4 regions of the Cytobacillus sp. ABV4_503 genome follow, and region 2 is predicted to be linked to each of the others. Evidence: a T-box and tRNA genes for the amino acid it is inferred to sense, from the RefSeq annotation. Region 2 holds a T-box; the other regions hold tRNA genes.
What was found. The T-box of region 2 lies ahead of tyrS (tyrosine--tRNA ligase). A T-box ahead of a tRNA ligase gene usually reads a tRNA of that ligase, here a tRNA-Tyr.

Region 1: it encodes a tRNA-Tyr, which carries the amino acid that the T-box ahead of tyrS (tyrosine--tRNA ligase) is inferred to sense. The anticodon was not compared.
Region 3: it encodes a tRNA-Tyr, which carries the amino acid that the T-box ahead of tyrS (tyrosine--tRNA ligase) is inferred to sense. The anticodon was not compared.
Region 4: it encodes a tRNA-Tyr, which carries the amino acid that the T-box ahead of tyrS (tyrosine--tRNA ligase) is inferred to sense. The anticodon was not compared.

The regions. Positions count from the first base shown of each region.
Region 1 covers NZ_JBSWTH010000002.1:30,007-35,318, reverse strand. The annotation lists gene cdaA (diadenylate cyclase CdaA) at 1-747, opposite strand, end outside; gene ACXAD1_RS25150 (anti-sigma factor family protein) at 925-1,560, opposite strand; gene sigW (RNA polymerase sigma factor SigW) at 1,577-2,140, opposite strand; gene ACXAD1_RS25140 (Spo0E family sporulation regulatory protein-aspartic acid phosphatase) at 2,314-2,472, shown strand; gene rocF (arginase) at 2,511-3,416, opposite strand; tRNA gene ACXAD1_RS25130 (tRNA-Ala) at 3,611-3,686, opposite strand; tRNA gene ACXAD1_RS25125 (tRNA-Gly) at 3,691-3,765, opposite strand; tRNA gene ACXAD1_RS25120 (tRNA-Lys) at 3,834-3,906, opposite strand; tRNA gene ACXAD1_RS25115 (tRNA-Gln) at 4,062-4,136, opposite strand; tRNA gene ACXAD1_RS25110 (tRNA-Tyr) at 4,201-4,284, opposite strand; tRNA gene ACXAD1_RS25105 (tRNA-Thr) at 4,300-4,375, opposite strand; tRNA gene ACXAD1_RS25100 (tRNA-Val) at 4,381-4,456, opposite strand; tRNA gene ACXAD1_RS25095 (tRNA-Glu) at 4,461-4,535, opposite strand; tRNA gene ACXAD1_RS25090 (tRNA-Thr) at 4,563-4,635, opposite strand; tRNA gene ACXAD1_RS25085 (tRNA-Asn) at 4,672-4,746, opposite strand; rRNA gene rrf (5S ribosomal RNA) at 4,768-4,884, opposite strand; rRNA gene ACXAD1_RS25075 (23S ribosomal RNA) at 5,138-5,312, opposite strand, start outside.
Region 2 covers NZ_JBSWTH010000001.1:3,924,490-3,929,801, forward strand. The annotation lists gene rpsD (30S ribosomal protein S4) at 329-931, shown strand; gene tyrS (tyrosine--tRNA ligase) at 1,026-2,285, opposite strand; T-box leader at 2,363-2,588, opposite strand; gene ACXAD1_RS19730 (transglycosylase domain-containing protein) at 2,745-5,312, shown strand, end outside.
Region 3 covers NZ_JBSWTH010000001.1:199,623-204,934, forward strand. The annotation lists rRNA gene ACXAD1_RS00920 (23S ribosomal RNA) at 1-1,341, shown strand, start outside; rRNA gene rrf (5S ribosomal RNA) at 1,544-1,660, shown strand; tRNA gene ACXAD1_RS00930 (tRNA-Glu) at 1,684-1,758, shown strand; tRNA gene ACXAD1_RS00935 (tRNA-Val) at 1,763-1,838, shown strand; tRNA gene ACXAD1_RS00940 (tRNA-Lys) at 2,013-2,088, shown strand; tRNA gene ACXAD1_RS00945 (tRNA-Leu) at 2,104-2,188, shown strand; tRNA gene ACXAD1_RS00950 (tRNA-Gly) at 2,197-2,271, shown strand; tRNA gene ACXAD1_RS00955 (tRNA-Arg) at 2,279-2,355, shown strand; tRNA gene ACXAD1_RS00960 (tRNA-Pro) at 2,361-2,437, shown strand; tRNA gene ACXAD1_RS00965 (tRNA-Ala) at 2,459-2,534, shown strand; tRNA gene ACXAD1_RS00970 (tRNA-Met) at 2,553-2,629, shown strand; tRNA gene ACXAD1_RS00975 (tRNA-Ser) at 2,653-2,745, shown strand; tRNA gene ACXAD1_RS00980 (tRNA-Met) at 2,931-3,004, shown strand; tRNA gene ACXAD1_RS00985 (tRNA-Asp) at 3,008-3,084, shown strand; tRNA gene ACXAD1_RS00990 (tRNA-Phe) at 3,255-3,330, shown strand; tRNA gene ACXAD1_RS00995 (tRNA-Tyr) at 3,353-3,436, shown strand; tRNA gene ACXAD1_RS01000 (tRNA-Trp) at 3,444-3,517, shown strand; tRNA gene ACXAD1_RS01005 (tRNA-His) at 3,529-3,604, shown strand; tRNA gene ACXAD1_RS01010 (tRNA-Gln) at 3,633-3,707, shown strand; tRNA gene ACXAD1_RS01015 (tRNA-Cys) at 3,715-3,788, shown strand; tRNA gene ACXAD1_RS01020 (tRNA-Gly) at 3,803-3,876, shown strand; tRNA gene ACXAD1_RS01025 (tRNA-Ile) at 3,883-3,959, shown strand; gene ACXAD1_RS01030 (cytochrome c oxidase subunit 2A) at 4,314-4,454, shown strand; gene ACXAD1_RS01035 (cytochrome c oxidase subunit II) at 4,467-4,931, shown strand; gene ACXAD1_RS01040 (cbb3-type cytochrome c oxidase subunit I) at 4,943-5,312, shown strand, end outside.
Region 4 covers NZ_JBSWTH010000001.1:867,167-872,478, forward strand. The annotation lists rRNA gene ACXAD1_RS04415 (23S ribosomal RNA) at 1-2,731, shown strand, start outside; rRNA gene rrf (5S ribosomal RNA) at 2,858-2,974, shown strand; tRNA gene ACXAD1_RS04425 (tRNA-Asn) at 2,995-3,069, shown strand; tRNA gene ACXAD1_RS04430 (tRNA-Ser) at 3,073-3,163, shown strand; tRNA gene ACXAD1_RS04435 (tRNA-Glu) at 3,179-3,253, shown strand; tRNA gene ACXAD1_RS04440 (tRNA-Val) at 3,258-3,333, shown strand; tRNA gene ACXAD1_RS04445 (tRNA-Met) at 3,343-3,416, shown strand; tRNA gene ACXAD1_RS04450 (tRNA-Asp) at 3,420-3,496, shown strand; tRNA gene ACXAD1_RS04455 (tRNA-Phe) at 3,520-3,592, shown strand; tRNA gene ACXAD1_RS04460 (tRNA-Thr) at 3,611-3,686, shown strand; tRNA gene ACXAD1_RS04465 (tRNA-Tyr) at 3,703-3,786, shown strand; tRNA gene ACXAD1_RS04470 (tRNA-Trp) at 3,794-3,867, shown strand; tRNA gene ACXAD1_RS04475 (tRNA-His) at 3,879-3,954, shown strand; tRNA gene ACXAD1_RS04480 (tRNA-Gln) at 4,013-4,087, shown strand; tRNA gene ACXAD1_RS04485 (tRNA-Gly) at 4,092-4,166, shown strand; tRNA gene ACXAD1_RS04490 (tRNA-Cys) at 4,185-4,258, shown strand; tRNA gene ACXAD1_RS04495 (tRNA-Leu) at 4,287-4,375, shown strand; tRNA gene ACXAD1_RS04500 (tRNA-Leu) at 4,399-4,480, shown strand; gene ACXAD1_RS04505 (nuclease-related domain-containing protein) at 5,304-5,312, opposite strand, start outside.

The sequences.
Region 1 (5,312 bases), on a different contig from region 2:
AAGCATATCTTTAAAAGTTTCAGCTTTTAAATCACGGTGCAGCTCACCGTTTTTGGTTAAGGAAACACTTCCTGTTTCCTCTGAAACGATAATGGTAATACTGTCAGTTACTTCACTTATACCTAAAGCAGCCCTGTGTCTGGTGCCCAGCTCTTTTGAGATGAATGGACTTTCTGACAGCGGCAGATAACACGCTGCTGCAGCCACACAATTCTTTTGAATGATAACGGCTCCGTCATGCAGCGGTGTATTCGGTATAAATATATTAATCAGGAGCTCAGATGAAATTTTGGAATCCAGCTGAATACCGGTTTCAATATAATCGTTCATCCCTGTTTCCCGCTCAACTGAAATAAGCGCCCCAATGCGGCGTTTAGCCATATAATCCACAGCCTTTGCAATGGATTCGACCAGTTTCTCCTGATTTTCCTCCTCCTGATTAGCCGTCCTTGAGAAGAATCTTCCTCTTCCCAATTGCTCCAGTGCTCTTCGCAGCTCCGGCTGGAAAATGATTATGATGGCCAGAAATCCCCAAAGAAGCACTTGTTCCATCATCCATCCTAATGTTTGCAGGTGGAACTTGTCGCTTGCTACTTTAACCAGAATAATGACAAAAATCCCCTTCAGCAATTGGACAGCCTTTGTTCCTTTAACAATCATTATGAGCTTATAGATGACGTACCAGACAAGGAGAATGTCTATTGTATTAGCCAACAATTTCAAAATAGAGAAATCTGCAAACGACATTATCCTTCCTCCAATTATATATTTCAAAAGCAAAAATGCTTAAAGTTCTTTTATGTAACTTTCATATTATATCATATTTAACGCTAATTCCAATTTTGAGACAACAGACACCACTCTGGAAAAATAAGCACACTAAGAACCCCTGCCTTAAAGCAGGGATTCTTACTATGGTTATGACTATTTCTCTTTTTCTGTTTCTCCGCTTTCAAATACATTAACAGCATCCTTGGCTGCCTTTTTGATGTGATACCAAAGCCATTCGAAAATGGCATCAACCTCTTCGATTTCTCCGGTAACATTACCGGCTGAAGCCATGTACTGCTGGCCATTGATGACCGTAACATTTCCCTCTATTTCGCCCTGGATTTCCAAGTCACCGTTCTTAACCACTACATCGCCTTTTACCACTTCACCTTCCGGTACGATCACCTTATCGTTTTGCACCACAAGGTTTGGCTGCTTAGAAACCGATAATTGGTGATCCTGATCCCAGGAAGAAGCGACGCTTCCCATCATCAGAACAAGAAAGAGGGACGCCGCAGTTAAAAGCGGATGATGCCTGAACCAGCGCTGGACACCGACTTTCCGCTTTTCTTTGGGCAATTTCGCCATAACGTTTGCCGTAAAATTTTCAGGTGCCTGTATATGTGAAGTGCTTTGGACTAAAGCGATCGTCTTCTTTAATTCATGGAAATGAATTTGGCATTCCTCACAGTTCTGCAAGTGTGCCCTTAATTCCATCTCATGTTCGGCTGAGATCTCTTCATCTAGGTACTCATGCATATAAACAACCATTTCTGCTGGACATTTCAAAGTTCTCACCCTCTTTTTAAACGTATCTTAATTGATTCCTAAGTGCTTCCCGGCCCCGGTGAATCCTGGTTTTAACCGTTCCCAGAGGAAGGTCGAGCGTTTCACTGATCTCGTTCAGCGATAATTCTTCAATATATTTTAAAACAATAACCGAACGATATTTCTCCGGAAGCTTCGATATCTCCCTTTGGATTGTTTCCTGCAATTCCAGACTTTCTACATCTTCTTCAGGCAGCCTCGCATCGGAAGCAATTTGAGAATACATGTTCAGTCCATCCGTTCCTGCGACCTCTGCATCCAGATAATAATCAGGCTTCTTTTTTCTGATTCTGTCTATACATAGGTTTGTGGCAATCCGAAAAAGCCACGTGGAAAACTTCAAGTCAATATTAAAGCTGGCAATGTTTACATAGGCTCTTAAGAAAGCCTCCTGAGCGATATCCTCTGCCTCATGCCTGTTTCCCAGCATTCTGTAGCATATCTGAAAAACTTTATCTTTGTATATTTCAACAACTTCAGCATAAGCATCCTGGTCGCCCTTTAATACTTGCTTTATCCTCTTCTTTACGATTGTCTCCATTTTTTACCTCAGCTCCAGTGCGGCTAATCGATAATACGAACCGATAGCGGAAAAGGTTTCATTTTAATAAAAAAACATTCAATTTCTATATTAGCAAATTTTTACTTATTCTGGTTTAATTTTTTTCTTTTAGGGTATAAAAGTACTAAATTATTCGAAAAGGGTTGGTTACGGTGTGTGTTAAGGAATTATTGAGAGATATTGAGGATTGCCGGTCAAGAATGATGCAGTTAGCAGCTTCCGCTTCTTTTACAGATCACATGGTAGTTGATACGAGCACGAAACTCGATCAGCTTCTAAATAAATATTATACACTCACAGCAAAAAAATGAGCAGAACTTGTTTACGTTCTGCTCATTTTTATTTTCTATTATAGAAGCTTTTCGCCAAATAATGAACCCATTAGCGCGACTGCCACGGTAGCTGTTTTATTTTTGTCATCCAAAATTGGATTAACCTCTACAAATTCAGCCGATGTTATGATCTGAGCTTCTGCAAGCATCTCCATGGCCAAATGGCTTTCACGATAGCTGATGCCGCCAATAACGGGAGTTCCAACACCCGGTGCATCATGCGGATCCAGTCCATCCAAATCCAGAGACAGATGAACACCATCTGTATTTCTTTCTTTTAAATATGTAATAGACTCCTCCATAACTTTGGTCATCCCAAGCCGGTCAATTTCGTGCATGGTATATACTTTAATGCCTTTTTCCTTAATTAGCTCCCGTTCTCCTTCATCCAAAGATCTTGCTCCAATAATAACAATATTCTCCGGCTTAACCTTTGGAGCATATCCTCCTACATTGGTTAAAAGCGGGTGCCCAATTCCCAGGCTTACTGCAAGTGGCATGCCATGAATGTTCCCTGAAGGTGAAGTTTCAGCTGTATTTAAGTCCCCGTGGGCATCATACCAGATTACTCCAAGATTTTTGTAGTGCTTCGAAACACCGGCTAATGTTCCAATTGCGATGCTGTGATCGCCGCCAAGTACTAATGGAAAAGAACCACTTTCTATTGCTTTATCAACTTCTTCTCCTAGTTTTTCTGTCTTTTCAGCAATAAGGTCCAAGTTTCTAAGATTTGAATTTGGATCGATTTGAACTTCCGGACGGCCGATGGCAATATCACCCTGGTCATGGACTTCTTCGAATAAACACTTTAATCGCTCATTTACACCTGCATATCGGATCGCACTTGGTCCCATGTCCACACCGCGTCTCATCTGGCCAAGATCCATCGGCATTCCAATTATCGATAATTTCTGTCTTTTCATATTACAAGTCCTCCCTTTCCCTTCATACTCTTATTTTAACCGCTTTCAAACACATGACTCAACTCGACAAAATCGTGTATATATATGCGGCTGCCGGGGAAGGTAATCTTAAAAATCAAGGTGTTAACTTTCCAATAAGAGAAATAAAAAATCCCTAAACCATGCTGGTTTAAGGATTGTCGAATTATGTATAATGGTGGAGCCTAGCGGGATCGAACCGCTGACCTCCTGCGTGCAAAGCAGGCGCTCTCCCAGCTGAGCTAAGGCCCCATTTTGGAGCGGAAGACGGGATTCGAACCCGCGACCCCCACCTTGGCAAGGTGATGTTCTACCACTGAACTACTTCCGCAAAAATATTTATATTTACAAGTAAGACCTTCAGGAGTCGATTCCCAAGGTCTGTGTTTTTCTATAAAGTGAGCCATGAAGGACTCGAACCTTCGACCCTCTGATTAAAAGTCAGATGCTCTACCGACTGAGCTAATGGCTCAAAATATAATTCTGATGCCTAAACTTAATTTGCAGATGTGCTTCAAAGCCCTGCGGTCTTTGTCGCAGATTTTAAAAGCTTGCCATTCAGGGATGTAACGCTTCGATGCTGCATTCTTTTAAAATCCTCTACCAACTGAGCTAATGGCTCGAAAATGGCTGGGCTAGCAGGATTCGAACCTGCGAGTGACGGAGTCAAAGTCCGGTGCCTTACCGCTTGGCTATAGCCCAATAATTACAAAATAAAAAGGACATTCATAGCTTGTCCAGTTTTTTGTGTTTTATTAAGAATAAATGGTGGAGGGGGGCAGATTCGAACTGCCGAACCCGAAGGAGCGGATTTACAGTCCGCCGCGTTTAGCCACTTCGCTACCCCTCCATCTATAAAAAAAGATGGTGCCGGCGAGAGGACTTGAACCCCCAACCTACTGATTACAAGTCAGTTGCTCTACCAATTGAGCTACACCGGCAAATATGGTGGAGGATGACGGGATCGAACCGCCGACCCTCTGCTTGTAAGGCAGATGCTCTCCCAGCTGAGCTAATCCTCCATTATGGTGACCCCTACGGGATTCGAACCCGTGTTACCGCCGTGAAAGGGCGGTGTCTTAACCGCTTGACCAAGGGGCCTAGTACTCTAGTTGTCTACATTAAGAGAGCTTCCAACCGGGCTCGAACCGGTGACCTCTTCCTTACCATGGAAGTGCTCTACCTGCTGAGCTATGGAAGCAACAGCTCATAATTCCCAAAAGGGGCTTTATGAAAATGGCTCCGCAGGCAGGATTCGAACCTGCGACCGTTCGGTTAACAGCCGAATGCTCTACCACTGAGCTACTGCGGAAAAGTGGTATTTTAGTAAACAGCCCGGCAGCGTCCTACTCTCACAAGGGGACAGCCCCTAACTACCATCGGCGCTGAGAAGCTTAACTTCCGTGTTCGGTATGGGAACGGGTGTGACCTTCTCGCCATCGCCACCAGACTATTTTTAAAAGACAAGTATAATTGTACTTTCTTTTAATGTTTTTTTCAAGAGAGAATTTCATTTTTTCGTTCCCTCAAAACTAGATAATGCATGAAGAAGTATTTTGCCGAGTATTCACCAATGACTTGTCTAGCTTCGGCTCCTAACTTCTCGGCCGTTTCGATCCGTCCCTCCAAATCCCAAAACCAGGATTTGAATGGCCGGCTCTCCAACGTCTTTCGAAGTTGAACAGTCGCCTCCGCTTTTCGTTTTGGTTAAGTCCTCGATCGATTAGTATCAGTCAGCTCCACATGTCGCCACGCTTCCACCTCTGACCTATCAACCTGATCATCTTTCAGGGATCTTACTAGCTTGACGCTATGGGAAATCTCATCTCGAGGGGGGCTTCATGCTTAGATGCTTTCAGCACTTATCCCTTCCGCACA
Region 2 (5,312 bases):
TTCTAATTTCATGTGAAATATGACAAAGGACAAAAAATTCACTTAGTATTTAAACAACCATATAAATATGCAAGAGTAAAAAATAAAATCATCTTGACTTTTATCCTTAAAAAATTATATAATACTCCTTGTGTAAAATATTGCAGCCTATGTGAGCACCTTGATGCTCTCATTTTGTTCCTCAACCAGAGTTTTCTGGGGATGGGGTACTGTGTAACCCTCTGCTGCTAGGGCGAAGGTACATGAAAACAAAATGGACATGATTGTTGTGCGCATCTGTTTCTGTTTTTATTTTACCCAAATAAAAACACAAAAGGAGGAGTCTTAAATGGCTCGTTATACTGGTCCAAGCTGGAAATTATCCCGTCGTCTTGGAATCTCTCTAAGCGGAACTGGTAAAGAATTAGAAAAGCGTCCTTACGCTCCTGGACAACATGGTCCAAACCAGCGCAAAAAATTATCTGAATACGGATTACAATTGCAGGAGAAGCAAAAGCTTCGTCATATGTACGGAGTAAATGAGCGTCAATTCCGCAATTTATTTGATAAAGCTGGCAAAATGCCTGGTAAGCATGGTGAAAACTTCATGATTCTTCTTGAATCACGCCTTGATAACGTGGTTTACCGTTTAGGTCTTGCACGCACTCGCCGTCAAGCTCGTCAGCTAGTTAACCATGGTCATATCATGGTTGATGGATCTCGCGTTGATATTCCATCATACCGCGTAGCACCTGGTCAAACAATTACACTTCGCGAAAAATCTCGCAGCCTTGACATCGTTAAAGAAGCAATCGAAGTTAACAACTACGTACCTGACTTCGTATCTTTCGATGCAGACAAGCTAGAAGGAACTTTCACTCGCATGCCTGAGCGTTCTGAACTTCCAGCTGAAATCAACGAATCTCTAATCGTTGAATTCTACTCTCGTTAATAATTTTAAACTGCCGATGCATTTCGGCAGTTTTTTTATTATCCGGAAATTACTGATATACCCAAAAGCCCTCCTTCACAGGAGGGCTTTTAAGTTAGTATTTAATTAAGAAATATTTCTTCTTTCCGCGGCGAATGACAGTAAACTGGCCTTCAATCTTGTCCTTATCAGAAAGAGTGTAGTCAAGCTCCGTTATTCGTTCGCCATTTACAGAAACAGCGCCATTCGTCACATCTTCACGTGCCTGGCGTTTGGATGGGGAGATTTTGGCAGCAACAAGCAAATCAACGATCCCCAATTCTCCGCCTTCTGAATGCTCATAGGATGGAACATCCTTAAAGCCTTGTTTGATCTCCGTAGCCGAAAGGTTTTTAATTTCTCCGCTGAATAACGCTGCTGTAATCTTAATAGCCTGCTCCAATGCTTCATTCCCATGGATCAGGCGTGTCATTTCTTCAGCAAGTGCTTTTTGGGCTTTGCGGAGATGCGGTTCTTCCTGAACAGAATTTTCAAGACCTTCAATTTCTTCACGGGATAAGAATGTAAAGAACTTAAGGTATTTGATTACATCCGCATCTGCTGTGTTAATCCAGAACTGGTAAAATTCATATGGAGATGTTTTCTCTGGATCAAGCCAGATTGCTCCGCTTTCCGTTTTGCCGAATTTAGTTCCATCCGCTTTCGTAACCAGAGGGATGGTCAGACCATATGCCTTGGACCCTTCAGGCGCCATTTTGCGGATGAGCTCAAGGCCGGTTGTGATATTCCCCCATTGGTCGCTGCCGCCAATCTGCATTTTGCAGTTATGATTCTCATATAAATGAAGGAAATCCATTGCCTGCAGGATGGTGTAAGTGAATTCAGTAAAGGATATTCCCGTTTCCAGTCTGGAAGAAATGGTGTCTTTAGCGAGCATGTAATTGACTCCGACATGTTTCCCGTAATCACGCAGGAAAGTAACGATATCCATGGAGCCTGCCCAATCATAGTTGTTAACCATGATTGCACCATTTTCACTATCAAAATCAAAAATCCTTTTAAGCTGGTTCTTAATACAATCCACATTATGCTGTACAGTTTCCAGCGTCTGCAGCTTCCGCTCTTCGCTTTTACCGCTTGGATCTCCAATGAGGCCAGTGGCTCCCCCAACAAGAACGATTGGACGATGGCCTTCTTTTTGAAAGCGCCTTAAAGTCAAAAACGGCAGCAGATGCCCGATATGCATGCTGTCAGCTGTTGGGTCTACACCGCAGTATAAAGAGATTGCTTCTTTTCCAAGAGTGTTCTCAATGCCCTCTTCATCTGTCTGTTGGTAAACAATTCCTCTCCATTGCAAATCTTCAAGTAAACTCATCTTAACTCCTCCTAATTAACGGCTATTTTCAAGGCATCAACAGGTTATCACCCAAACAAAAAACGCCCCTGCAAATATGCAGGGACGCATGATCATTTTTGCGCGGTACCACCCAAATTGAGGACAGCTGTCCTCCACTCTTTCAGAATAACGGATAATCCGTCCACTGCTATAACTGCTGTGCAGGTTGACAGTGAAAGCTCAGGGGAGTATTTCATCCTTCTATTTGTACCGGCTCGCAGCGAACGCCGGCTTTCTGAAACAGGGATAGAAGCATTACTGGGTTCCCATCAATGCCTGTAAAAATATTTAAACGTCTTAGATAAAACATTTTTATCATAAATATCAGCCAAATGTCAAATGCCTGTGCAAAAAAAGGAAATTTCAGATAAATGACGAACCTTGTCATATTACTATGTCGCAATATGCTATAATAGATGTGATTTTAGGGGGATTGATATGATGAAAGAAAAGTTTCAGATATTATTTGATAAATTGAGGCAAACTCCGGGCCTTTTCGGAAATAAGAAAGCAGCTAAAGGAGCGAGTATAACGTACCAGGTTATCTGGAATCTTACTTTGCTTTTTATCATATTGGCTGTCATTGGCGGTGCATTCGCTGGAGGACTTGGAGCTGGTTATTTCGCGTCGCTGGTAAAGGATGAACCCATCCGATCCTATGCCAGCATGAAAAAAGATATTTACGACTATGAAGAGACATCACAAATATACTTTGCAAATAACGTATACTTAGGAAAGCTGAGAACAGACCTTGAACGTGAGGAAGTTAAGCTTGATGATGTTTCCGAGCACTTAATTAACGCAGTTGTGGCTACTGAAGATGAATATTTTTACGAACATGACGGAGTGGTGCCAAAAGCGATTATGCGCGCACTGTTCCAGGAAGTAACCAATTCATCTGTTCAATCCGGCGGAAGTACACTTACACAGCAGCTGATAAAGAACCAAATCTTAACGAATGAGGTTTCTTTCGAGCGGAAAGCAAAAGAAATCCTGCTTGCTTTGCGACTGGAGAAATTCTTTGATAAGAAAGAGATACTGGAAGCCTACCTGAATGTATCCACCTTTGGAAGAAATGCATCCGGACGTAATATCGCCGGAGTTGAAGCAGCTGCCAAAGGCATTTTTGGGGTGAGTGCAAAAGAATTAACTTTGCCTCAGTCCGCATTTATAGCAGGGCTGCCGCAGAGTCCATTCGGCTACACTCCTTTTACAAGGGAGGGAACGGTCAAAGAGAATCTGGAACCAGGTTTCTCCAGGATGAAAACCGTTCTTAAAAGAATGTATGACGACGGAAAAATTGACCAGAAGCAATACGAGGAAGCCTTGGCTTACGACCTGACTAAGGATTTCACTACGCCTTCAGAAAGCCCTTTGGAAAAATATCCATATTTAACGTATGAAATTGAAGAACGTGCAGTAAACATCATGACTAAGATTCTCGCAAAAAATGATGGATACGAAGAGCAGGACTTAAAAGAGGATGACGAGCTCCGAGAGGAATACAGGTCCCTTGCAGACCGGACGATCCGCCAGAATGGCTTCCAGATCCATACGACGATCAACAAAGATATTTATGATAAAATGCAGCAGGTTAAGAATAACTATCCTTATTATGGGCCAGACAAACCTGAGACGGTTAAGGACCCAGAAACCGGTGAAAATAAGCAAATCATGGAGCCCGTAGAGGTTGGAGCCATTTTGATTGAAAATAAAACCGGTAAAATCATCAGCTTTGTCGGCGGACGCGATCACAAACGTGAACAGCTGAATCATGCTACAAGCGCTCTAAGGCAAAATGGTTCAACCATGAAGCCGCTCTTAGTCTATGCTCCTGCAATGGAACTTGGAAAAGCAGCGCCCGGCACCATTCTGCCTGATGTGCCGCTATACCTAAGTCCAGGACTAAATAGACCTTGGCCAAAGAACTATACGAATACCTATAGCGGGCTGGTTTCAGCAAGACATGCTCTCAAGCATTCATACAATGTCCCGGCTGTAAAGCTCTATAAGGATATAGTCGGACAGCGGCCTGCCTCTTATCTGGAAAAAATGGGCTTTACCTCATTGATCGGCCCTGACTATACAAACTTATCTACATCCATTGGTTCTTTGGAATATGGGGTAACGGTTGAAGAAAATACGAACGCCTTTACTACATTTGCCAACGGCGGGAAGTTTATTGACGCCTATATGATCGAAAAAATCACAGATAAAGACGGGAACACTATATTCCAGAATAAATCCGAGCCAGTTGATGTATTTAGTCCGCAGACAGCGTACCTTACAATCGATATGATGAGAGACGTTATTAACAGCGGAACTGCTACATCGATTAAGAGCAGATTGAAGTTCAGTTCCGACTGGGCAGGGAAAACCGGTACTGGTACTGAATTCATAGATGCATGGTTCGTGGCATCCAACCCGAATGTCACTTTCGGCATCTGGTCAGGATATGATACGCCTAAATCATTGAAAGCCCCTGGTCCGCTAAGCTATAGTTTGCGCAATAACTATCTCTGGGCGGATTTGATGAATGCAGCCTATGACGTCGCACCTGATCTTGTTGACCCGAGTGAAAGCTTTAAAATGCCGGGCGGAATCGTAAGGCGTTCATTCTGTGCCATTTCAGGCCTGCTTCCTTCTGAAGCCTGCTCAAGAGCCGGCCTTGTTGAAACAGACTTATTTAATGCAAAGTTTGTTCCTACAAAGGCGGATGATAGCCTGGGCAATGGAAAACTTGTCAGGATCGGCAACAAGAAATATATGGCACTTGATTCAACTCCTGAAGAATTTACAGAACCGGGATTGGTTGTGAATCCGGATTATATCGAAAAGCTCTTCGGAATTAAGGCGAATCCAAGCGACCTTATTCCGAATAAAGAACGCTGGAAGAGCATACTGACCAGTGCTGACCAGCTCAAAGATAACGGTAAAGCACCTGCATCCCCAGGCATAAAAGCTTCAGGCGAAACTATTACCTGGGGTGCACATCCTGAAAATGAT
Region 3 (5,312 bases), 3.7 Mb from region 2:
CCGAAGTTCCTGATTCCACACTGCCAAGAAAAGCCTCTAGCGAGGGAAAAGGTGCCCGTACCGCAAACCGACACAGGTAGGCGAGGAGAGAATCCTAAGGTGAGCGAGAGAACTCTCGTTAAGGAACTCGGCAAAATGACCCCGTAACTTCGGGAGAAGGGGTGCTCATTAGGGTGCATAGCCCTGATGAGCCGCAGTGAATAGGCCCAGGCGACTGTTTAGCAAAAACACAGGTCTCTGCGAAGCCGCAAGGCGAAGTATAGGGGCTGACGCCTGCCCGGTGCTGGAAGGTTAAGAGGAGAGGTTAGCGCAAGCGAAGCTTTGAATCGAAGCCCCAGTAAACGGCGGCCGTAACTATAACGGTCCTAAGGTAGCGAAATTCCTTGTCGGGTAAGTTCCGACCCGCACGAAAGGCGTAACGATCTGGGCACTGTCTCAACGAGAGACTCGGTGAAATTATAGTACCTGTGAAGATGCAGGTTACCCGCGACAGGACGGAAAGACCCCGTGGAGCTTTACTGTAGCCTGATATTGAATTTTGGTACAGCTTGTACAGGATAGGTAGGAGCCTGAGAAGCCGGAGCGCCAGCTTCGGTGGAGGCGTCGGTGGGATACTACCCTGGCTGTATTGAAATTCTAACCCGCGCCCCTGATCGGGGCGGGAGACAGTGTCAGGTGGGCAGTTTGACTGGGGCGGTCGCCTCCTAAAAAGTAACGGAGGCGCCCAAAGGTTCCCTCAGAATGGTTGGAAATCATTCGCAGAGTGTAAAGGCACAAGGGAGCTTGACTGCGAGACCTACAAGTCGAGCAGGGACGAAAGTCGGGCTTAGTGATCCGGTGGTTCCGCATGGAAGGGCCATCGCTCAACGGATAAAAGCTACCCCGGGGATAACAGGCTTATCTCCCCCAAGAGTCCACATCGACGGGGAGGTTTGGCACCTCGATGTCGGCTCATCGCATCCTGGGGCTGTAGTCGGTCCCAAGGGTTGGGCTGTTCGCCCATTAAAGCGGTACGCGAGCTGGGTTCAGAACGTCGTGAGACAGTTCGGTCCCTATCCGTCGTGGGCGCAGGAAATTTGAGAGGAGCTGTCCTTAGTACGAGAGGACCGGGATGGACGCACCGCTGGTGTACCAGTTGTCTTGCCAAAGGCATCGCTGGGTAGCTATGTGCGGAAGGGATAAGTGCTGAAAGCATCTAAGCATGAAGCCCCCCTCGAGATGAGATTTCCCATAGCGTCAAGCTAGTAAGATCCCTGAAAGATGATCAGGTTGATAGGTCAGAGGTGGAAGCGTGGCGACATGTGGAGCTGACTGATACTAATCGATCGAGGACTTAACCAAAACGAAAAGCGGAGGCGACTGTTCAACTTCGAAAGACGTTGGAGAGCCGGCCATTCAAATCCTGGTTTTGGGATTTGGAGGGACGGATCGAAACGGCCGAGAAGTTAGGAGCCGAAGCTAGACAAGTCATTGGTGAATACTCGGCAATACTTCTTCATGCATTATCTAGTTTTGAGGGAACGAAGTTTCTTCAATCAAATAGTCCGGTGGCGATAGCGAGAAGGTCACACCCGTTCCCATACCGAACACGGAAGTTAAGCTTCTCAGCGCCGATGGTAGTTGGGGGCTGTCCCCCTGTGAGAGTAGGACGCTGCCGGGCACCCTAATTGGGTAATTATATATGGCCCCTTGGTCAAGCGGTTAAGACACCGCCCTTTCACGGCGGTAACACGGGTTCGAATCCCGTAGGGGTCACCATTTTGGAGGATTAGCTCAGCTGGGAGAGCATCTGCCTTACAAGCAGAGGGTCGGCGGTTCGATCCCGTCATCCTCCACCATTACTTTTGGACGAGCGATTTTCTCCTCTTAAGGTATGAGCCATTAGCTCAGTCGGTAGAGCAGATTGCAGCATCAGTGAGACTCTTCACACGAGTAGCAATCTGTGACAAAGCGGTTTAGCTTTGGAACATCTGACTGCACGTATCAGGCTTTAGGAAATCTCATAAAAGTATGAGCCATTAGCTCAGTCGGTAGAGCATCTGACTTTTAATCAGAGGGTCGAAGGTTCGAGTCCTTCATGGCTCACCATTTTAATTTCATATTGCGGGTGTGGCGGAATTGGCAGACGCACCAGACTTAGGATCTGGCGCCGCAAGGCGTGGGGGTTCGACTCCCTTCACCCGCACCATTCTTTAAGCGGAAGTAGTTCAGTGGTAGAACATCACCTTGCCAAGGTGGGGGTCGCGGGTTCGAATCCCGTCTTCCGCTCCATTATTTTGCGCCCGTAGCTCAATTGGATAGAGCGTTTGACTACGGATCAAAAGGTTAGGGGTTCGACTCCTCTCGGGCGCGCCATATTACGGGGAGTAGCTCAGCTTGGTAGAGCACTTGGTTTGGGACCAAGGGGTCGCAGGTTCGAATCCTGTCTTCCCGACCAGAGACACTTCTATTATTACATGGGGCCTTAGCTCAGCTGGGAGAGCGCCTGCTTTGCACGCAGGAGGTCAGCGGTTCGATCCCGCTAGGCTCCACCATAAATATATAATCATTTCGGCGGTGTAGCTCAGCTGGCTAGAGCGTACGGTTCATACCCGTGAGGTCGGGGGTTCGATCCCCTCCGCCGCTACCAATATGATTATTTTTTATTACATCGGAGGAATACCCAAGTCCGGCTGAAGGGATCGGTCTTGAAAACCGACAGGCGGGTCAAACCGCGCAGGGGTTCGAATCCCCTTTCCTCCTCCATATTTCATTTAATAATACTATCGCGGGGTGGAGCACGCCCGAATAAACTTCGAAGGAATTACTTCAGCGCACCGATTGAGCTGCTGCTTGAATAATCTTTCTGAAATCGGGGCGGTACTTCATTGAATAAGCTGCGAGATAAAATGCTAGATGTGAGCATGGGAAAATCACATTAATAATACTATCGCGGGGTGGAGCAGTCCGGTAGCTCGTCGGGCTCATAACCCGAAGGTCGCAGGTTCAAATCCTGCCCCCGCAATCTGGTCCGGTAGTTCAGTTGGTTAGAATGCCTGCCTGTCACGCAGGAGGTCGCGGGTTCGAGTCCCGTCCGGACCGCCATTTTTAAAAAATTAATAATATATTGCTCAGTAGCTCAGTCGGTAGAGGATTTTAAAAGAATGAAGCTGCGAAGCTTCAACATCATCGAATAGCATGCTTTTAAAATCTGCAACAAAGAACGCAGGGCTTTGAAGCACATGTATTTAGCTTTAGGGGAAAAAATATTATATGGCTCAGTAGCTCAGTCGGTAGAGCAAAGGACTGAAAATCCTTGTGTCGGCGGTTCGATTCCGTCCTGAGCCACCATTTCCTAAGTCTTTTCAGACTTGGAGGGGTAGCGAAGTGGCTAAACGCGGCGGACTGTAAATCCGCTCCTTCGGGTTCGGCAGTTCGAATCTGCCCCCCTCCACCATTTATATAGGGGTATAGTTTAATGGTAAAACGAAGGTCTCCAAAACCTTTGATGTGGGTTCGATTCCTACTACCCCTGCCAGTAGGATAGTGGCGGTTGTGGCGAAGTGGTTAACGCATCGGATTGTGGCTCCGACACTCGTGGGTTCGATTCCCATCAATCGCCCCATTATTCTTTTGACAGCATTATTTATTATTGGGCTATAGCCAAGCGGTAAGGCACCGGACTTTGACTCCGTCACTCGCAGGTTCGAATCCTGCTAGCCCAGCCATTTTTAAGGCAGCATAGCCAAGTGGTAAGGCAGAGGTCTGCAAAACCTCCATCCCCGGTTCAAATCCGGGTGTTGCCTCCAAACCATATTCATATGCGGGTGTAGTTTAGTGGTAAAACCTCAGCCTTCCAAGCTGATGATGAGGGTTCGATTCCCTTCACCCGCTCCAACATATGGGCCTATAGCTCAGCTGGTTAGAGCGCACGCCTGATAAGCGTGAGGTCGATGGTTCGAGTCCATTTAGGCCCACCATTATACATACCATTTTCAAACTAATTCCAATAGGAATTAGTTTTTTTTGTGTTTGATAACCCCTTTATAGAACCGTTATTGGATCAATTTATATATATTACCTTTATATCTTTAAAGCCAGATTTAAGAGGATTGCGTGATTTTCTAAATCAGGTGAGTTTATGTGAACTATTTGTGAATCGTTATGCTTGCCAGTACAGAATTCAATGGAAGAAAGCCTTGATATTACTATGTTTTTGCTAGTATTTCAGCATTTTGCCTGCGAGATATTTAAAAAAAGTGTGATTCATTTCACTTTTATGAAAACCCTTCTCAACTATGATGTAGGTAACAAAGCTAAGGAGCTGATGGAAGGTGGAAACGCGAAAAGTGGGCCAAAGCAGTTTAAAGGAACATAACTCTCTAAGGGGTACGTTCTTTTCAGTTACAGTTGTGGGACTTGGGATCTTTGTTACTTATTTAATTGTGTATGGTCTTTACATGGCCAGATTATAGGGGGGATAAAAAATGATGCATCGGTCGGAGAAGATATGGCTGATATTAAGCTTTGGAATGATTATTGGATTCATGCTGATTACGGGCTATCAGACATTCGCCCTGGAGATGGGGCCGCCAAGCTATGGAGAGCGAATTGATCCTCAAAAAGTGGATGAGACAGAGCCGTTTAATATTCCCGGGATTAAGAAGATAGGCGACAATGAGTATGAAGTGGTTATGACCCTTCAGGTATTCAGCTTTACCCCAAATGAAATTGAAGTGCCTGCAGGATCAACGGTTCATTTTACTATGACATCAAAAGATGTCGTGCATGGCTTTCAGGTTGCCGACACGAACTTAAATGCAATGGTTGTGCCTGGCTATGTACAAAAGATCACTCAGAAATTTGATAAGCCAGGTGAATATTTGGTTCTTTGCAATGAGTACTGCGGTGCGGGCCATCAGATGATGAGCACCACCATTACGGTGAAATAAAGGGGGGATAGATGGTGGAAACTGTTATTAAGCAAACAGGAAAAACACAAGCTTTTAAGGATAAAGCAAATAAAGTTATGGGAATTAGCCTGGAGGATGCAAAAATAACGAAATCATATTTATCTGTTGCTTTCTTAGCCATCCTGCTGGGGGGAATACTTGGACTTTTGCAAGGGCTGAACCGGGCTGGAATGCTGGAATTGCCGGCATGGCTGAACTATTATCAGGTTCTTACAGCTCACGGTCTGCTTCTGGTAGTCGTACTGTCGGCTTTCTTCACAATTGGTTACTTTTATGCTGGATTATCGCATACGCTGGGAGGACTGCTTCCTAAGGTAAGAATGATGGCCTGGATTGGCTTCTGGATGAAGATTTTCGGAT
Region 4 (5,312 bases), 3.1 Mb from region 2:
AGTACCCGGAGGAAGAGAAAGCAAACGCGATTCCCTGAGTAGCGGCGAGCGAAACGGGATTAGCCCAAACCAGGAGGCTTGCCTCCTGGGGTTGTAGGACACTCTACACGGAGTTACAAAGGAACGAGGTAAATGAACAGGTCTGGAAAGGCCGGCCAGAGAAGGTAAAAGCCCTGTAGTTGAAACTTCGTTCCCTCCAGAGTGGATCCTGAGTACGGCGGGACACGAGAAATCCCGTCGGAAGCAGGGAGGACCATCTCCCAAGGCTAAATACTCCCTAGTGACCGATAGTGAACCAGTACCGTGAGGGAAAGGTGAAAAGCACCCCGGAAGGGGAGTGAAAGAGATCCTGAAACCGTGTGCCTACAAGTAGTTAGAGCCCGTTAATGGGTGATAGCGTGCCTTTTGTAGAATGAACCGGCGAGTTACGATTACATGCGAGGTTAAGTTGAAGAGACGGAGCCGCAGCGAAAGCGAGTCTGAATAGGGCGAATGAGTATGTGGTGGTAGACCCGAAACCAGGTGATCTACCCATGTCCAGGGTGAAGTCCAGGTAACACTGGATGGAGGCCCGAACCCACGCACGTTGAAAAGTGCGGGGATGAGGTGTGGGTAGCGGAGAAATTCCAATCGAACTTGGAGATAGCTGGTTCTCTCCGAAATAGCTTTAGGGCTAGCCTCATGTAGTAAGAGTCTTGGAGGTAGAGCACTGTTTGGACTAGGGGCCCCCATCGGGTTACCGAATTCAGACAAACTCCGAATGCCAAAGACTTATCCATGGGAGTCAGACTGCGAGTGATAAGATCCGTAGTCAAGAGGGAAACAGCCCAGACCACCAGCTAAGGTCCCAAAGTATACGTTAAGTGGAAAAGGATGTGGAGTTGCTTAGACAACCAGGATGTTGGCTTAGAAGCAGCCACCATTTAAAGAGTGCGTAATAGCTCACTGGTCGAGTGACTCCGCGCCGAAAATGTACCGGGGCTAAACGTATCACCGAAGCTGTGGATTGACATCTTTCGATGTCAGTGGTAGGAGAGCGTTCTAAGGGCGTTGAAGCCAGACCGCAAGGACTGGTGGAGCGCTTAGAAGTGAGAATGCCGGTATGAGTAGCGAAAGATGGGTGAGAATCCCATCCACCGAATGCCTAAGGTTTCCTGAGGAAGGCTCGTCCGCTCAGGGTTAGTCGGGACCTAAGCCGAGGCTGAAAAGCGTAGGCGATGGACAACAGGTTGATATTCCTGTACCACCTCTTTACCGTTTGAGCAATGGGGGGACGCAGGAGGATAGGGTAAGCGCGCTGCTGGATTAGCGCGTCCAAGCAGTTAGGCCGGTAACGAGGCAAATCCCGTTACCACACAGGCTGAGCTGTGACGGCGAGGGAAATTTAGTACCGAAGTTCCTGATTCCACACTGCCAAGAAAAGCCTCTAGCGAGGGAAAAGGTGCCCGTACCGCAAACCGACACAGGTAGGCGAGGAGAGAATCCTAAGGTGAGCGAGAGAACTCTCGTTAAGGAACTCGGCAAAATGACCCCGTAACTTCGGGAGAAGGGGTGCTCATTAGGGTGCATAGCCCTGATGAGCCGCAGTGAATAGGCCCAGGCGACTGTTTAGCAAAAACACAGGTCTCTGCGAAGCCGCAAGGCGAAGTATAGGGGCTGACGCCTGCCCGGTGCTGGAAGGTTAAGAGGAGAGGTTAGCGCAAGCGAAGCTTTGAATCGAAGCCCCAGTAAACGGCGGCCGTAACTATAACGGTCCTAAGGTAGCGAAATTCCTTGTCGGGTAAGTTCCGACCCGCACGAAAGGCGTAACGATCTGGGCACTGTCTCAACGAGAGACTCGGTGAAATTATAGTACCTGTGAAGATGCAGGTTACCCGCGACAGGACGGAAAGACCCCGTGGAGCTTTACTGTAGCCTGATATTGAATTTTGGTACAGCTTGTACAGGATAGGTAGGAGCCTGAGAAGCCGGAGCGCCAGCTTCGGTGGAGGCGTCGGTGGGATACTACCCTGGCTGTATTGAAATTCTAACCCGCGCCCCTGATCGGGGCGGGAGACAGTGTCAGGTGGGCAGTTTGACTGGGGCGGTCGCCTCCTAAAAAGTAACGGAGGCGCCCAAAGGTTCCCTCAGAATGGTTGGAAATCATTCGCAGAGTGTAAAGGCACAAGGGAGCTTGACTGCGAGACCTACAAGTCGAGCAGGGACGAAAGTCGGGCTTAGTGATCCGGTGGTTCCGCATGGAAGGGCCATCGCTCAACGGATAAAAGCTACCCCGGGGATAACAGGCTTATCTCCCCCAAGAGTCCACATCGACGGGGAGGTTTGGCACCTCGATGTCGGCTCATCGCATCCTGGGGCTGTAGTCGGTCCCAAGGGTTGGGCTGTTCGCCCATTAAAGCGGTACGCGAGCTGGGTTCAGAACGTCGTGAGACAGTTCGGTCCCTATCCGTCGTGGGCGCAGGAAATTTGAGAGGAGCTGTCCTTAGTACGAGAGGACCGGGATGGACGCACCGCTGGTGTACCAGTTGTCTTGCCAAAGGCATCGCTGGGTAGCTATGTGCGGAAGGGATAAGTGCTGAAAGCATCTAAGCATGAAGCCCCCCTCGAGATGAGATTTCCCATAGCGTCAAGCTAGTAAGATCCCTGAAAGATGATCAGGTTGATAGGTCAGAGGTGGAAGCGTGGCGACATGTGGAGCTGACTGATACTAATCGATCGAGGACTTAACCAAGTCATTGGTGAATACTCGGCAATACTTCTTCATGCATTATCTAGTTTTGAGGGAACGAAAAAAAGTAAATTTCCTCTTGAAAAATGATAGAAAGACGGTATAATAATACTTGTCTTTGAAAAATAGTCTGGTGGCGATGGCGAGAAGGTCACACCCGTTCCCATACCGAACACGGAAGTTAAGCTTCTCAGCGCCGATGGTAGTTAGGGGCTGTCCCCTTGTGAGAGTAGGACGCTGCCGGGCTGTTTTACAAATATCATTATTCCGCAGTAGCTCAGTGGTAGAGCATTCGGCTGTTAACCGAACGGTCGTAGGTTCGAATCCTACCTGCGGAGCCAAATGGAGAGCTGTCCGAGTGGCCGAAGGAGCACGATTGGAAATCGTGTATACGCTAACCGCGTATCAAGGGTTCAAATCCCTTGCTCTCCGCCATTATAATTTCATATTGGCCCCTTGGTCAAGCGGTTAAGACACCGCCCTTTCACGGCGGTAACACGGGTTCGAATCCCGTAGGGGTCACCATTTTGGAGGATTAGCTCAGCTGGGAGAGCATCTGCCTTACAAGCAGAGGGTCGGCGGTTCGATCCCGTCATCCTCCACCATATTATTGTCGCGGGGTGGAGCAGTCCGGTAGCTCGTCGGGCTCATAACCCGAAGGTCGCAGGTTCAAATCCTGCCCCCGCAATCTGGTCCGGTAGTTCAGTTGGTTAGAATGCCTGCCTGTCACGCAGGAGGTCGCGGGTTCGAGTCCCGTCCGGACCGCCATTTTTACAATATTAATAATATGTGGCTCAGTAGCTCAGTCGGTAGAGCAAAGGACTGAAAATCCTTGTGTCGGCGGTTCGATTCCGTCCTGAGCCACCTTTACTGAATTGATTAGCCGGTGTAGCTCAATTGGTAGAGCAACTGACTTGTAATCAGTAGGTTGGGGGTTCAAGTCCTCTCGCCGGCACCATTTTTTATGTTAATATGGAGGGGTAGCGAAGTGGCTAAACGCGGCGGACTGTAAATCCGCTCCTTCGGGTTCGGCAGTTCGAATCTGCCCCCCTCCACCATTTAAATAGGGGTATAGTTTAATGGTAAAACGAAGGTCTCCAAAACCTTTGATGTGGGTTCGATTCCTACTACCCCTGCCAATATTATTATGGCGGCTGTGGCGAAGTGGTTAACGCATCGGATTGTGGCTCCGACACTCGTGGGTTCGATTCCCATCAGTCGCCCCATAATTTTAAAGTAACAGTACGAGTATAACTCACATATAAATGTAATACGAATGATCAATGGGCTATAGCCAAGCGGTAAGGCACCGGACTTTGACTCCGTCACTCGCAGGTTCGAATCCTGCTAGCCCAGCCATTTTGCGGAAGTAGTTCAGTGGTAGAACATCACCTTGCCAAGGTGGGGGTCGCGGGTTCGAATCCCGTCTTCCGCTCCAGAATAATATTTAATTTATGGCGGCATAGCCAAGTGGTAAGGCAGAGGTCTGCAAAACCTTTACCACCGGTTCGAATCCGGTTGCCGCCTCCATAATCTAAATCTTGACTCGCTGATATACGCCGGGGTGGCGGAACTGGCAGACGCACAGGACTTAAAATCCTGCGGTAGGTGACTACCGTACCGGTTCGATTCCGGTCCTCGGCACCACAAGATTTACTACATTTTAATATGCCGGTGTGGCGGAATTGGCAGACGCGCACGACTCAAAATCGTGTTCCTTCTGGAGTGTCGGTTCGACCCCGACCACCGGTATCTGAAAAGAGGCTTCCTTTATTGGGAAACCTTTTTTTGTTGTTGACTAATATATTTACGTGGAAATTTTAATGCGGATAGCAATTATGAGTGCAACGATTCGGCTGATTAAAATGAAAGTTGTATCAATACAGGGTCCGAACGATTCAGAAGGTAGTTTCGAAAAAGGGTTCTGAACTGTTCGGAAGTAATTCAAAAGGGCATTATTCTTGTCTTGGCAGGAGGAATAAATGACGTTGTGTCTTAATAATGAAAATTGACTAGACTAATAGCTAAAGCGGCAGAATAGTGCCATTCAGTTTCAAAGATGTCATGTGAACGGAACTAATGCAGCAGAATAGAGCACTTAAGGTTCGATGACATCATGTAAACGGAACTAATGCGGCAGAATAATGTCGTTAAGGTTCGAAGATATAATGTGAATGGAACTAAAAGTACTGAATAGAGCCATTCAGTGTTGATAGATTGAATTAAAAGATTCTAATTCATGATTAGTGCGAGGAAAGCCGAAGGGGACATGCCTTACAGTTGAAAGTAAGCTATCACAACAACAAAATTATGGTTTATTCAAAGTAAGAAGTCTTGACATGAATGATATGATTAAAGTTGTTTGATAGTATTTTCCGGATTTTTTTCTTTGAAATAATATCTGAACACCATTCATGCACAATATTGGTTGTTAACAGCATTTCGGGAAACATTACTCTAAATTCTTTAATATTTCTAAGGATTGCCAATTCGACATCTTCTTTGCATCCACAATTGTTACATACTAATGCAGCTCTATGCAATCGCTCCATAAAGTGCTGGCAAGAAGCACACCTTACCCCTT